DNA from 3 places in the Bacillus sp. 41-22 genome. Region 1 is predicted to be linked to each of the others. Evidence: predicted binding sites of a transcription regulator. Region 1 holds the regulator's gene; each other region holds the start of a gene.
The links. The regulator LexA, encoded in region 1, represses DNA repair genes until DNA is damaged. The targets are predictions, from matches to a motif close to CGAACATATGTTCG.
Positions count from the first base shown of each region.

Region 2: the regulator LexA is predicted to act here: its motif matches at 2,104-2,117, upstream of LCF45_RS20450 (DNA polymerase IV).
Region 3: the regulator LexA is predicted to act here: its motif matches at 1,643-1,656, upstream of uvrB (excinuclease ABC subunit B).

Region 1 is NZ_CP084035.1:3,490,944-3,494,802, reverse strand. It holds gene LCF45_RS17800 (PadR family transcriptional regulator) at 1-184, shown strand, start outside; gene LCF45_RS17795 (DUF1700 domain-containing protein) at 177-719, shown strand; gene LCF45_RS17790 (DUF4097 family beta strand repeat-containing protein) at 720-1,523, shown strand; gene lexA (transcriptional repressor LexA) at 1,627-2,241, opposite strand; gene LCF45_RS17780 (YneB family resolvase-like protein) at 2,383-3,039, shown strand; gene LCF45_RS17775 (DUF896 domain-containing protein) at 3,085-3,324, shown strand; gene LCF45_RS17770 (bifunctional metallophosphatase/5'-nucleotidase) at 3,365-3,859, opposite strand, start outside.
Region 2 is NZ_CP084035.1:4,012,080-4,015,938, reverse strand. It holds gene LCF45_RS20465 (GNAT family N-acetyltransferase) at 1-487, shown strand, start outside; gene LCF45_RS20460 (tripeptidase T) at 615-1,733, shown strand; gene LCF45_RS20455 (hypothetical protein) at 1,785-1,991, opposite strand; gene LCF45_RS20450 (DNA polymerase IV) at 2,134-3,372, shown strand; gene LCF45_RS20445 (hypothetical protein) at 3,365-3,514, opposite strand; gene mgtA (magnesium-translocating P-type ATPase) at 3,592-3,859, opposite strand, start outside.
Region 3 is NZ_CP084035.1:4,907,677-4,911,535, forward strand. It holds gene uvrB (excinuclease ABC subunit B) at 1-1,570, opposite strand, end outside; gene LCF45_RS25355 (DUF4362 domain-containing protein) at 1,722-2,153, opposite strand; gene LCF45_RS25360 (hypothetical protein) at 2,201-2,821, opposite strand; gene LCF45_RS25365 (MerR family transcriptional regulator) at 2,818-3,579, opposite strand; gene LCF45_RS25370 (hypothetical protein) at 3,680-3,859, opposite strand, start outside.

The DNA.
Region 1 (3,859 bases):
ACGTCGTTTAACGAAAGAGGGATATTTTCAAACGTATTTAAAAGAATCCACGGAAGGACCGCCCCGTAAATATTATCAACTAACAGAGCAAGGAGAGATGCAACTTACTTTATTAGTAACAGAGTGGCGTGATTTTGCTAAAGGTGTTCAAGAAATTATTGAAGGGGTGGAATGGGATGAGTAAAGAGCAGTTTCTTAAAGAATTATCAAGTCATCTTAGAAAGTTACCAGAAGAAGAGCGACAAGATATTTTATTTGATTATGAAGAGCACTTTCAGTTTGGGATGGAAGAGGGGAAAACTGAATCAGAAATAATAAAGGGACTTGGCTCTCCGAAAGTAATTGCGAAAGACTTACTTGCGATGTATCGATTTGATGAAATGAAAAAAGATCCGTCGACTTCAAATGTGACAAGAGCTGTCATGGCAGCGGTTGGACTTAGTTTGTTTAATTTTATTATTGTGTTAGGCCCGTTAGTTGCAATTATAGCTTTTATATTTTCCTTTTGGGTCGGTGGGATTGCTAGTGTAGTGACACCATTTTTCGTTATTGTAAAAGTATTTATGGGCACTTTTATATGGTTGGATCTTTTCGTTAGTATAACGTTTGTCGGAGTAGGTTTGTTGTTATGTATTGTAGCTTATTATAGTACGAAGTGGTTTAAAAGATTATGTGTACGCTATGTAGTCTGGAACTTCAAAATGATAAAAGGGGAGTAGATGATGAAAAAGATATTATTAGTAGCTATCGCTTGTATCATTATTGGAGTAATAGGGATTTCACAAACATATGAAAAAGCAGTACAAACTGCAGAGAAAGGAGATAAAGAGGACGTAATTAAAAACGAAACGCTAAAAAATGTAGAAGTTAAGTTAGATGCTGGAGATATTGTTGTCCAAAAATCTCCTGATTCCTCTTTTTATGTAAAGCAAAAAGGAGACGTAAGTAAACAGGAGATTCGTATTGCTGAAGATGGTGATACATTAAAAATCATAGGGGAAATAGAAAAAGGTGTTTCATTTGATTTTTCATTTTACAATTTCGGATTTCAAACGCCTACATTGACTATATTAGTACCTGAACGTTCTTATCAAGAGATAAAAGTAAATTCATCCGCTGGACAAATAGAAATAAGTAATGTGAAAAGTGACCGCGTAAGTGTTGAAACACTCGCCGGAGAAGTGGATTTGAAACATGTAACAGCAAAGAGTGTGGAGGGGTCTACAAAAGCTGGTGAGGTGAATTTTAAAAAAGTCATAGGGAAAGTAACAGCAAAAACGGCTAGTGGGGATATAGATATTATTGATCATGATTCTAAATATGATTTAGAGGTAAGTTCAACTGCTGGAGATGTAGATATTACTTTATTGGAAAAACCACAAGATGCAGTTATAACTGGGCAAACTGCTGCTGGAGACGTGACAATTTTTAATGAAGACAATAAAAATATAACGATTGGTAATGGTAGTAAAAAGATTAGCGGTAAAACCGCTGCTGGAGATGTTACTATTGAAACGCGTTAATAATTAATGAAACGCATTCTTTTGAATGAACGGAAATCTATCAAAATATAAAAAGAAGATAATTACCTATATAAATAAGGGAATTATCTTCTTTTTATTATTTTTAATGTAAATCACGATATACGCCAATTACTTTTCCAATAACTGACACTTGTTTTAAAATAATAGGTTCTAGTGAAGAGTTTTCCGGTTGTAGACGGAAATGATCTTTTTCTTTATAGAAACGTTTAACAGTTGCTTCGTTATCTTCTGTTAAAGCAACTACAATTTCACCGTTGTATGCAGACTGTTGTTGGCGAACAACAACTAAATCACCATCAAAGATACCGGCTTCAATCATGCTATCTCCAGAAATGCGTAACATAAACACTTGATCTGCTCCAGCAACGATACTAGCTGGAAGTGGGAAGTGATCTTCTACACTTTCGACTGCTGTAATCGGTAAACCGGCAGTAACTTTTCCGATGATTGGAACTTGAATAACAGATTGTGTTTCCGTTCGGTTGTCACCTAAAATTTCAATTGCGCGTGGTTTTGTTGGATCGCGTCGAATATATCCCTTTTCTTCTAGTCGTGATAAATGTCCGTGCACTGTAGAACTAGAAGCAAGGCCGACTGCTTGACCGATTTCACGTACGGAAGGTGGATATCCTTTTTCTTGTACTTTTAGCTTAATAAAGTCGAGAATGTCTTGCTGGCGTTTCGTTAACTTTTCCATGTTTTCTAACACCTCGTTTTCTTTCATTTTTCTTATTATTAAGTATAACATGCGAAAAAACATTCTACAAACATAAGTTCGAACGAAAGGCAAATTTATGATACACTATAAGGAAAATATAGTGAGAAAGAAGGGTTCAAAATGAATGCAATTATTTATGCACGTGTGAGCACAACAAAAGAAGAACAGGAAACATCATTATTGCGTCAAAAAGATGAATTATTGCATTTAGCTGAGCGCTATCAAATGGATGTTACAAAGGTAATTGAGGAGCAGGCTAGCGGTTATACAATTGAACGTGATGGCATATTAGAAGTGCTAGATACAATTCGAGATGAACAAGTTGATGTACTACTTATACAAGATGAAACGCGTCTTGGTAGAGGAAATGCAAAGATTGCATTAATGCATTGTTTACATAAAGAGGGGATAAAAGTTTATACACACACACATAGTGGTGAATTACAGCTTTCAGATTCTGATTCGATGGTGCTAAATATAATTGGGATCGTTGAAGAGTATCAAAGAAAGATCCACAATTTAAAAATTAAACGTGGCATGCAAAGAGCAGTGGAGAAAGGATTTCGTCCAGAAAATAATTTGAAAAATCGTCATTTAAGCGTAGGACGTGAGAAAAAAGAAGTGCCAATTGAGGAAATTGTACGTTTGCGCCGGAATGAATTAACTTTTGAAGAAATTGCAGCAACACTTCGTGGTTTTGGTCATGATGTTTCAAAAGCAACTGTACATCGAAGGTATGTAGAATATACAAAGCAATTGCTTGATAAAGAGGACTAACTATTGTATGATAATAATCAGTTTTGAGTAGAAGGGGGATTCGAGATGCCAAGTCAAGAACTCATTGAACGCATTAACTTCTTAGCGAAAAAAGCAAAAGCTGAAGGCTTAACTGAAGAAGAACAACGTGAGCGCCAATCGCTTCGTGAACAATATTTAAAAGGATTTCGTCAAAATATGTTAAACGAATTAAAAGGAATTAAAGTCGTTAACGAAGAAGGCACGGACGTTACACCGGCGAAATTAAAAGCTTTAAAAAAGCAGGATAATGCAAAATTAAATTAAAAGATGGGCATAGCCCATCTTTTTTTATTTGTTAAAATTGTTATTTAATAACTTTCCAGTTTTCATTTTTCGTTGCTTCTATCCTTTTATGCTTCAATATATAGTTAGCGATAAGTTCAGACATATCTGTTGGTATGTCTTTTACTACTGGTTTATTTTGAAACATAAAGAAGTTCCCGCCACCGCTTGCACGATAATTATTCATAACAACGTCATATTCTTCATTCATATTAAGAGGAGCGCCTTTATACTGCAAAGACTCTACTCTCTCTCCAATTGGTTTTGAAATGTTTAATACATACGAAATCCCTTCCCACATATCGTAATTATAGTGTTGTGGTTTTGGTTCTATATAGGTAGGGTTTACGATGATGGTTCCATCTGCTTTTAATGTGAAATAAGAAGCAGAGAGTTCGAGAGCATTTTTTATATCCGCTCCGGTTATTCTAATTACTTTTAATGTATTTGGATAAATATAATTAGAAACGATGTCACGCATTGTTACATGTTTAGGGAAACCTGGAGATGTATTATG
Region 2 (3,859 bases), 520 kb from region 1:
GGAAAAAGTTCTTCAATATTACGACAAAAATCGTGAATTTTTAAAAGCGTGGGAAGAGTATAGACCGGAGGGGTTTTTCACGTTAGATTATCAAAAGAAAAAGTTACAAAAGGATAGAAAAGAGTTCGCGGAAGGCAAGATTATCAGGCTTTGGATTTTTAAAAAGGGTGATGATACAAAAATTATTGGATGTATTTCATTTAATCTAATTGTTCGCGGAATTTATCAATCTTGTGTACTCGGTTATAAATTAGATAAGGAAGAATTGAATAAAGGTTACACAACAGAAGCGCTTAGAAAAGCAATTCAAGTTACCTTTGAAGAATTTCATTTACATCGTATAGAAGCACCAATTATGCCACGAAATTTAGCATCTATACAAGTAGTGACGAAGATAGGATTTCAATATGAAGGTGTATCTCGAAAAATGCTAATGGTAAATGGCATCTGGGAAGATCATATGCGCTGGGTATTGTTAAACGAGTAATAGAAGGCAGATGGGTATCTAGATGTGTTAACCATCTGTTTTTTGTCTTGTATTTCGAAACTTTTGCGAAATTCTGTTATAATTAATGTTGTTACATACATAATGGTAGTGCAGGAGGCGCAGTCTTATGATTAATCAAGAACGTTTAGTAAATGAATTTATGGAGTTAGTACAAGTAGATTCTGAAACAAAATTTGAAGCAGAAATTTGCAAAGTGTTAACAGAGAAATTTACTGCTTTAGGTGTAGAAGTATTTGAGGATGACACGATGGGTGTGACTGGTCATGGTGCAGGTAACTTAATTTGTACTTTACCAGCAACAAAAGACGGTGTTGATACAATTTATTTCACTTCTCATATGGATACAGTAGTTCCTGGTAATGGAATTAAGCCTTCTATTAAAGATGGATATATCGTATCAGATGGTACTACAATTTTAGGAGCCGATGACAAAGCAGGATTAGCATCTATGTTTGAAGCAATTCGTGTCTTAAAAGAGAAAAACATTCCTCATGGTAAAATTGAATTTATTATTACAGTTGGAGAAGAATCTGGTCTTATTGGCGCAAAAGCGTTAGATCGCGAGCGCATTACTGCAAAATATGGTTATGCATTAGATAGTGATGGAAAAGTTGGTGAAATTGTAGTTGCAGCGCCAACACAAGCGAAAGTGAATGCGATTATTCGCGGGAAAACAGCTCATGCTGGCGTAGCACCAGAAAAAGGTGTATCTGCAATTACTATCGCAGCAAAAGCAATCGCAAAGATGCCACTTGGTCGTATCGATTCTGAAACAACTGCAAATATTGGACGTTTTGAAGGTGGTACACAAACAAATATCGTTTGCGATCATGTTCAAATCTTTGCAGAAGCTCGTTCTTTAATAAATGAGAAAATGGAAGTACAAGTTGCAAAAATGAAAGAAGCATTTGAAACAACTGCAAAAGAAATGGGTGGTCATGCAGACGTTGAAGTAAACGTTATGTATCCAGGATTTAAGTTTGCTGCTGGCGATCACGTTGTAGAAGTTGCGAAACGTGCAGCTGAAAACATTGGTCGTACGCCTTCTCTTCACCAAAGTGGTGGCGGAAGTGATGCGAACGTAATCGCAGGACATGGTATCCCAACAGTTAACTTAGCAGTTGGTTATGAAGAAATTCATACAACAAATGAAAAAATTCCTGTTGAAGAATTAGCGAAAACAGCAGAATTAGTTGTAGCTATTATCGAAGAAGTAGCGAAGTAAGTAATAAAGTCAAAAAGACGTGTGAACCAATTATGGTTTACACGTCTTTTTTTATTTTGATTCAATTGCTTTCACAAGGCGGATAAGCCAATATAAGAAGACCCACGGAAGTACATAAGTTGTTGCAAAACGTATGAAATGAGAGAAGATTCCTAAAGCGTAAATGTTAATGTTAAAAAGGGGAAGTAACAAATAATTAATCGCAAGGATTACTATAATAATAATAAATACATAATTGAGTTTATTATGTTGTTTCATAACGATTCACCTCCTTTACAATAATATCCATTTGTTACGTGCAGTATAGCAAAAAATAGATAGAGAAAAGCCAATAATTATTATAACGTGTAAAGAAATTTGATATAATGAAGGAACAAATGTTCTTTAAGGGGTGAGTAGTATGCGAGAAATGTATCCGAAAAATGGACGTGTTATTTTACATGTAGATATGAATTGTTTTTTCGCATCTGTCGAAATTGCTCATGACCCATCATTACAAGGAAAGCCATTAGCGATTGCGGGGAATGAAAAAGAGAGAAAAGGGATTATCATAACATGTAGTTATGAGGCGAGAGAATATGGAATACGTACGACGATGCCTCTATGGGAAGCGAAGCGATTATGCCCGCAATTAGTTGTGAGGCACCCTAATTTTACATTATATCGAGAAGCTTCATTTCAAATGTTTCAAATTCTTTCCCGTTTTACAGAAAAAATACAACCGTTTTCTATAGATGAAGGGTATTTAGATATTACAGATTGCTATGTGCTCGGTTCGCCTCTTGAAATAGCGAAGATGATTCAACAAGCGTTACTAACAGAGTTACAGCTTCCATGTAGCATTGGGATTGCCCCAAACCTTTTCCTAGCAAAGACTGCTTCAGATATGAAAAAACCTCTTGGAATTACAGTACTTCGAAAACGTGATATCCCAGAAATTATTTGGCCACGATCAGTTGCAGAGATGCATGGAATCGGAGAGAAAACAGCTGAAAAACTAAAAGACATTCATATACATACAATTGAACAGTTAGCAAAAGGAGACGAGCATATCATTCGCGCTAAAATTGGAAAGCACGGTGTTGATTTACAAAAACGTGCAAAAGGTATGGATGACAGGGAAGTTGATCCGAATCAAATGGGACAACATAAAAGCGTTGGAAATTCGATGACTTTCTCAAAGGATATGGACGAAGAAAAAGAATTACTTGATATGTTAGAAAGATTATCGAAATCAGTAAGCAAAAGGCTACAAAAACGAACTCTCGTTAGTTATAACATTCAAATTATGATTAAATACCATGATCGTCGCACGGTAACACGGAGTAAACAATTGAAAAATGCAATATGGGAAGAACGGGTTATTTTCCAAGCAGCATCACGTTTATGGAAGCAACACTGGGATGGTGATTCTGTTCGCCTGTTAGGTGTTACAGCTACTGAATTAGAGTGGAAGACAGAATCAGTGAAACAGTTAGATTTGTTTTCATTCGAAGAAGATGCGAAAGAAGAGCCGTTACTTGCTGTTATTGATCAAATTAATGAAAAGTATGGAACACCTCTTTTACAGAGAGGTAGTCAATTATTGCGTAAGCAAGAAAAGTCGTTTCAGCAAAAATTAGAAAATAAGTTTATGTAGAAGGTTTTAGAGATTTAAACCCTTCTTTTTTAGATGGAAGAGAGGGTCCAGCCATTCGATGTCTCCATTGTCTTTCCATTCCGATGCAAGCTCCTACAATAATTGCTATAAATAACCTTAATACGATGTCATACCATATCATCATGGTTACCTCCATACATATAAGTACATGTTTATATTTTTTGAGAATGAGTGAGAAATACCCACTCATTCTCATTTTTACAACCAGCTGTGGAATTTTTTAATATAAAGCTTTTTCAGGAATTGTGTTAAGAAAGCATAGCCTAATAATATTCCTATGAGCCACGGGAAGTAGCTTAGTGGTAATGCTTGTAAACCAATTGCTGCACCAAGTGGTGAGAATGGAATGTAAATTCCGATTGCCATAATACAAGCGGTTAATATAAGAACTGGTATTGATGCTGTACTTTGAATGAACGGAATTTTCTGTGTTCTAATCATATGGACAATTAATGTTTGAGTTAGC
Region 3 (3,859 bases), 1.4 Mb from region 1:
TATCAGCATCTAAAATAGCTACAAGTGATACTTCTGGAATATCTAATCCTTCTCGTAATAAGTTAATACCGACAAGTACATCAAACTTACCAAGGCGAAGATCACGGATAATTTCAATACGCTCTAATGTTTTAATTTCAGAGTGAAGATAATTCACTTTAATTCCTACATCTTTTAAATAGTCCGTTAAATCCTCTGACATTTTCTTCGTTAAAGTCGTAATTAATACACGTTCATTTTTCGCAATCCGGTCATGGATTTCTCCTAATAAATCATCTATTTGTCCTTCAATTGGTCGTATATCAATTGGTGGATCTAAAAGCCCTGTTGGACGAATAATTTGTTCTATTGCTTTCGGTGACTGCTCTAACTCGTACGGTCCTGGCGTTGCCGAAACGTAAATAACTTGATTCGTTTTCTCTTCAAACTCATCAAACGTGAGCGGTCTATTATCTAAAGCTGATGGCAGACGGAATCCATGATCAACAAGCACTTGCTTACGTGCTTGGTCCCCGTTATACATCGCTCTTACTTGCGGAACCGATACGTGCGACTCATCCATAACGATTAAGAAATCCTCTGGAAAATAATCTAAAAGAGTATATGGCGTTGAGCCTGCTGGACGAAGTGTTAAATGACGGGAATAGTTTTCAATCCCTGAACAAAAGCCCATCTCGCGCATCATTTCTAAATCATAACGCGTTCGCTGTTCTATGCGCTGCGCCTCTAACAACTTACCGTTATCATTTAATTCTTTTAAACGCTCTTCTAATTCTTTTTCAATATTTTCAATAGCGACCTTCAGCTTTTCTTCACGTGTAACGAAGTGAGATGCCGGGAAGATTGCTACATGATCACGTTCTGCTAATACTTCACCCGTTAATGCATTTACTTCTCGAATACGATCTATTTCATCCCCAAAAAATTCAATTCGAATACAATGCTCATCAAGTGATGCGGGGAAGATTTCAACTACATCTCCGCGCACACGGAATGTACCACGCTTAAAATCAATATCATTACGTCCATACTGTACATCAACAAGTTCACGAAGCAATTGATTGCGGTCCTTTTCCATACCAACTCGAAGCGAAACAACTAACTCGCGGTATTCTTCCGGAGAACCTAAACCGTATATGCACGAAACACTCGCAACGATAATAACATCATCTCTTTCAAATAAAGAAGACGTTGCCGAGTGGCGTAATTTATCAATTTCATCGTTAATTTGCGCATCTTTTTCAATAAACGTATCCGTATGTGGTACGTACGCTTCCGGCTGATAATAATCGTAATAACTAACAAAATACTCCACAGAATTGTTAGGAAAGAAATCTTTCAGCTCACTATATAACTGTCCTGCTAACGTTTTATTATGAGCCATTACAAGTGTTGGTTTCTGCACTTCTTTAATGACATTTGAAATCGTAAATGTCTTACCCGTTCCTGTCGCTCCAAGCAACACTTGCTTTTTCTTTCCACTATTAATTCCCTCTACAAGCTTCTCTATCGCTCCCGGCTGATCACCTTGCGGGGAATACTCTGAGATAATTTCAAATGGATGTTCCAACTAAAAACCGACCTCCTCATAAAAATCTGTATTATTATTTTACCACGAATGCCCATAAAAAACCTAAAAAAACGAACAGATATTCGGTAAAGTTTTCGACAAGTTATATATAGAAAAAGGAAGGAATAAATACTTCCTTCCTCTACTAACTCTATTTTTCAAGTACATATAATAAGTCATATCCATTGCGCCCATTTTCATTCGTACAATCTATTAACCTATATGCCGTTTCTGATTCACGTTGCTCTTTAACAATCCTTTTACAACTATCTTTATGTAACCCTTTATGGTCACCAGCAAATTGATCTTGTCTATTATCTAACACATAAAGTATATCTTTCTCACTATGCTCTAACGTTTGAAAAACAGGATCACCTTCATGTGTATACTGTACAATTCTTATTTTATCAACTTTCCCTTGTTCCACATTCCAAATGAACTTCTCGAATTTATCTAGATTAGAAATTTCTGCCCCCTTTGCAACGACATCATTCTTCTTATCAATTGCACTGTTAGGTTGTGAACATGCTACTAAACTATAGAGAAATAAGCATATAAAACCTGTTCTTTTCCCTATTGTTATCCTCTCCTATACAAACTATTGGTATACTAGAAAAAAGCTACTTTCCTCTATGAAAGTAGCTTCTTGTTTCCTTTCTCCTTCTTCGGAAAAATAACATATGAAAATGAAATCGCAGTATCCACTAAAAGAATAATAGCCCATACTTGGCTTACACGGCTTGCTGTTTTATTTAAAACGATTCCTGACTCTAACCAATTCCCCCACTGTTCTACTGGAATAAGCCCATACATGAAGAAAAAGAATATATGAACCGCAATAAACAAAATAAGATGTAAAACCCAATTTTTTATTTCCTGCTTCGCATGCGCCATCCCTGTTACTTCAAGTGGTTCTTCGATAATAGGCGCCGGTTCATTCCGCCACTTCGCAACTAATTTTTGTACATATATATCTAATTTCTTCAAATCCTTTTTCCCATAAAAAACTGCATATAATAAAATGATTACCGTAATGATTTGAAAATTAGAGAACTTCCCTGTTTGATAGTAGTCCACTACTCCTAAAGTTAAAATAAACACTTCATTTACAAGTAGCACAATCCCCATAATAAAACTTGCCTTTTTCAAGCGAAATCCATACCTTAGTAAAAAGAATCCGATAGCTGATAACCAAAATACAATCTCTGCCCCAATTAAAAAATACCAACGATATTCTGCAAGTATACTCATTTATCCCTCTCCCTTTCGTCATATATACGAAAAGCCTCATCCATATATAATAGAAGCTCTTCTTCAATTGGATACATACTCATTTTCTGTGAATCTTCTTTTGACTTTCTTACTTCCCACAATTTATCTAAAAATGCTTCATCACCATTTGCCATCTCTAAACACTTCTGCATTAATTTCTTTGTTGCGCCTTGTACTTCATCACATGATGCTTCCTTACCGTCTTTCATAAAGTTACGTAGTTGCTTCAATAAATTTACCCATTCTAAAACATTCGGATCTTCTTCACTCATGTTCGGCAAATTATGAAGCAACTTTTGTTCTCCCTTAGAAAAAACTTCATTTTGAAACATCTCACGTATTCGCGGAGACTGTTTCGAAAGCTGAATGAGTTCAAACATAACTTTCCAATCCAGTTCTCCCTCCACATCTACTGAATAAACAACTGCCTGTAAAATACGTTCCATTCGATTAAATTTTTTCTGTTCTTCCTGTACAAATCTAAGTTGCTTTTCAAGCGATACTTTTAAATTGAGCTCATCCGTTATTAACATATTCGTAATCTCTTTTAATGAAAAACCCATTTCTTTTAAAAATAAAATTTGCTGCAAACGAACAACATCTCTCTCGCTATATAACCGATGTCCTCCATCAGTTTTCCCACTCGGCTTTAATAAATCAATTTGATCATAATAACGTAACGTCCTTACTGTAACCCCTGTTTCCCTCGTTAGTTCTTGAATTGAAATCAACTCCATCACCTCTTCTCCTTCATTATAAAAGATGACGTAACGTAACTTTCAAGTAGTTTGTAAAAAAAATACAAAAAGCTGTTTATACCTTTTGTATAAACAGCTGTTATGGAAATAACCCCTTTTGTATAGCACGACCACAAAATAAAATAATTGCCCCTACAACAACACTTGTTGCTGTTTTATGATAATGCGCTAAAATTAATAAATAGTATGATAAACCTACAGCACCAATCATAATACATACACTTGGCACTGGATTACGAGAGAAGTTTTGTATTCCCCA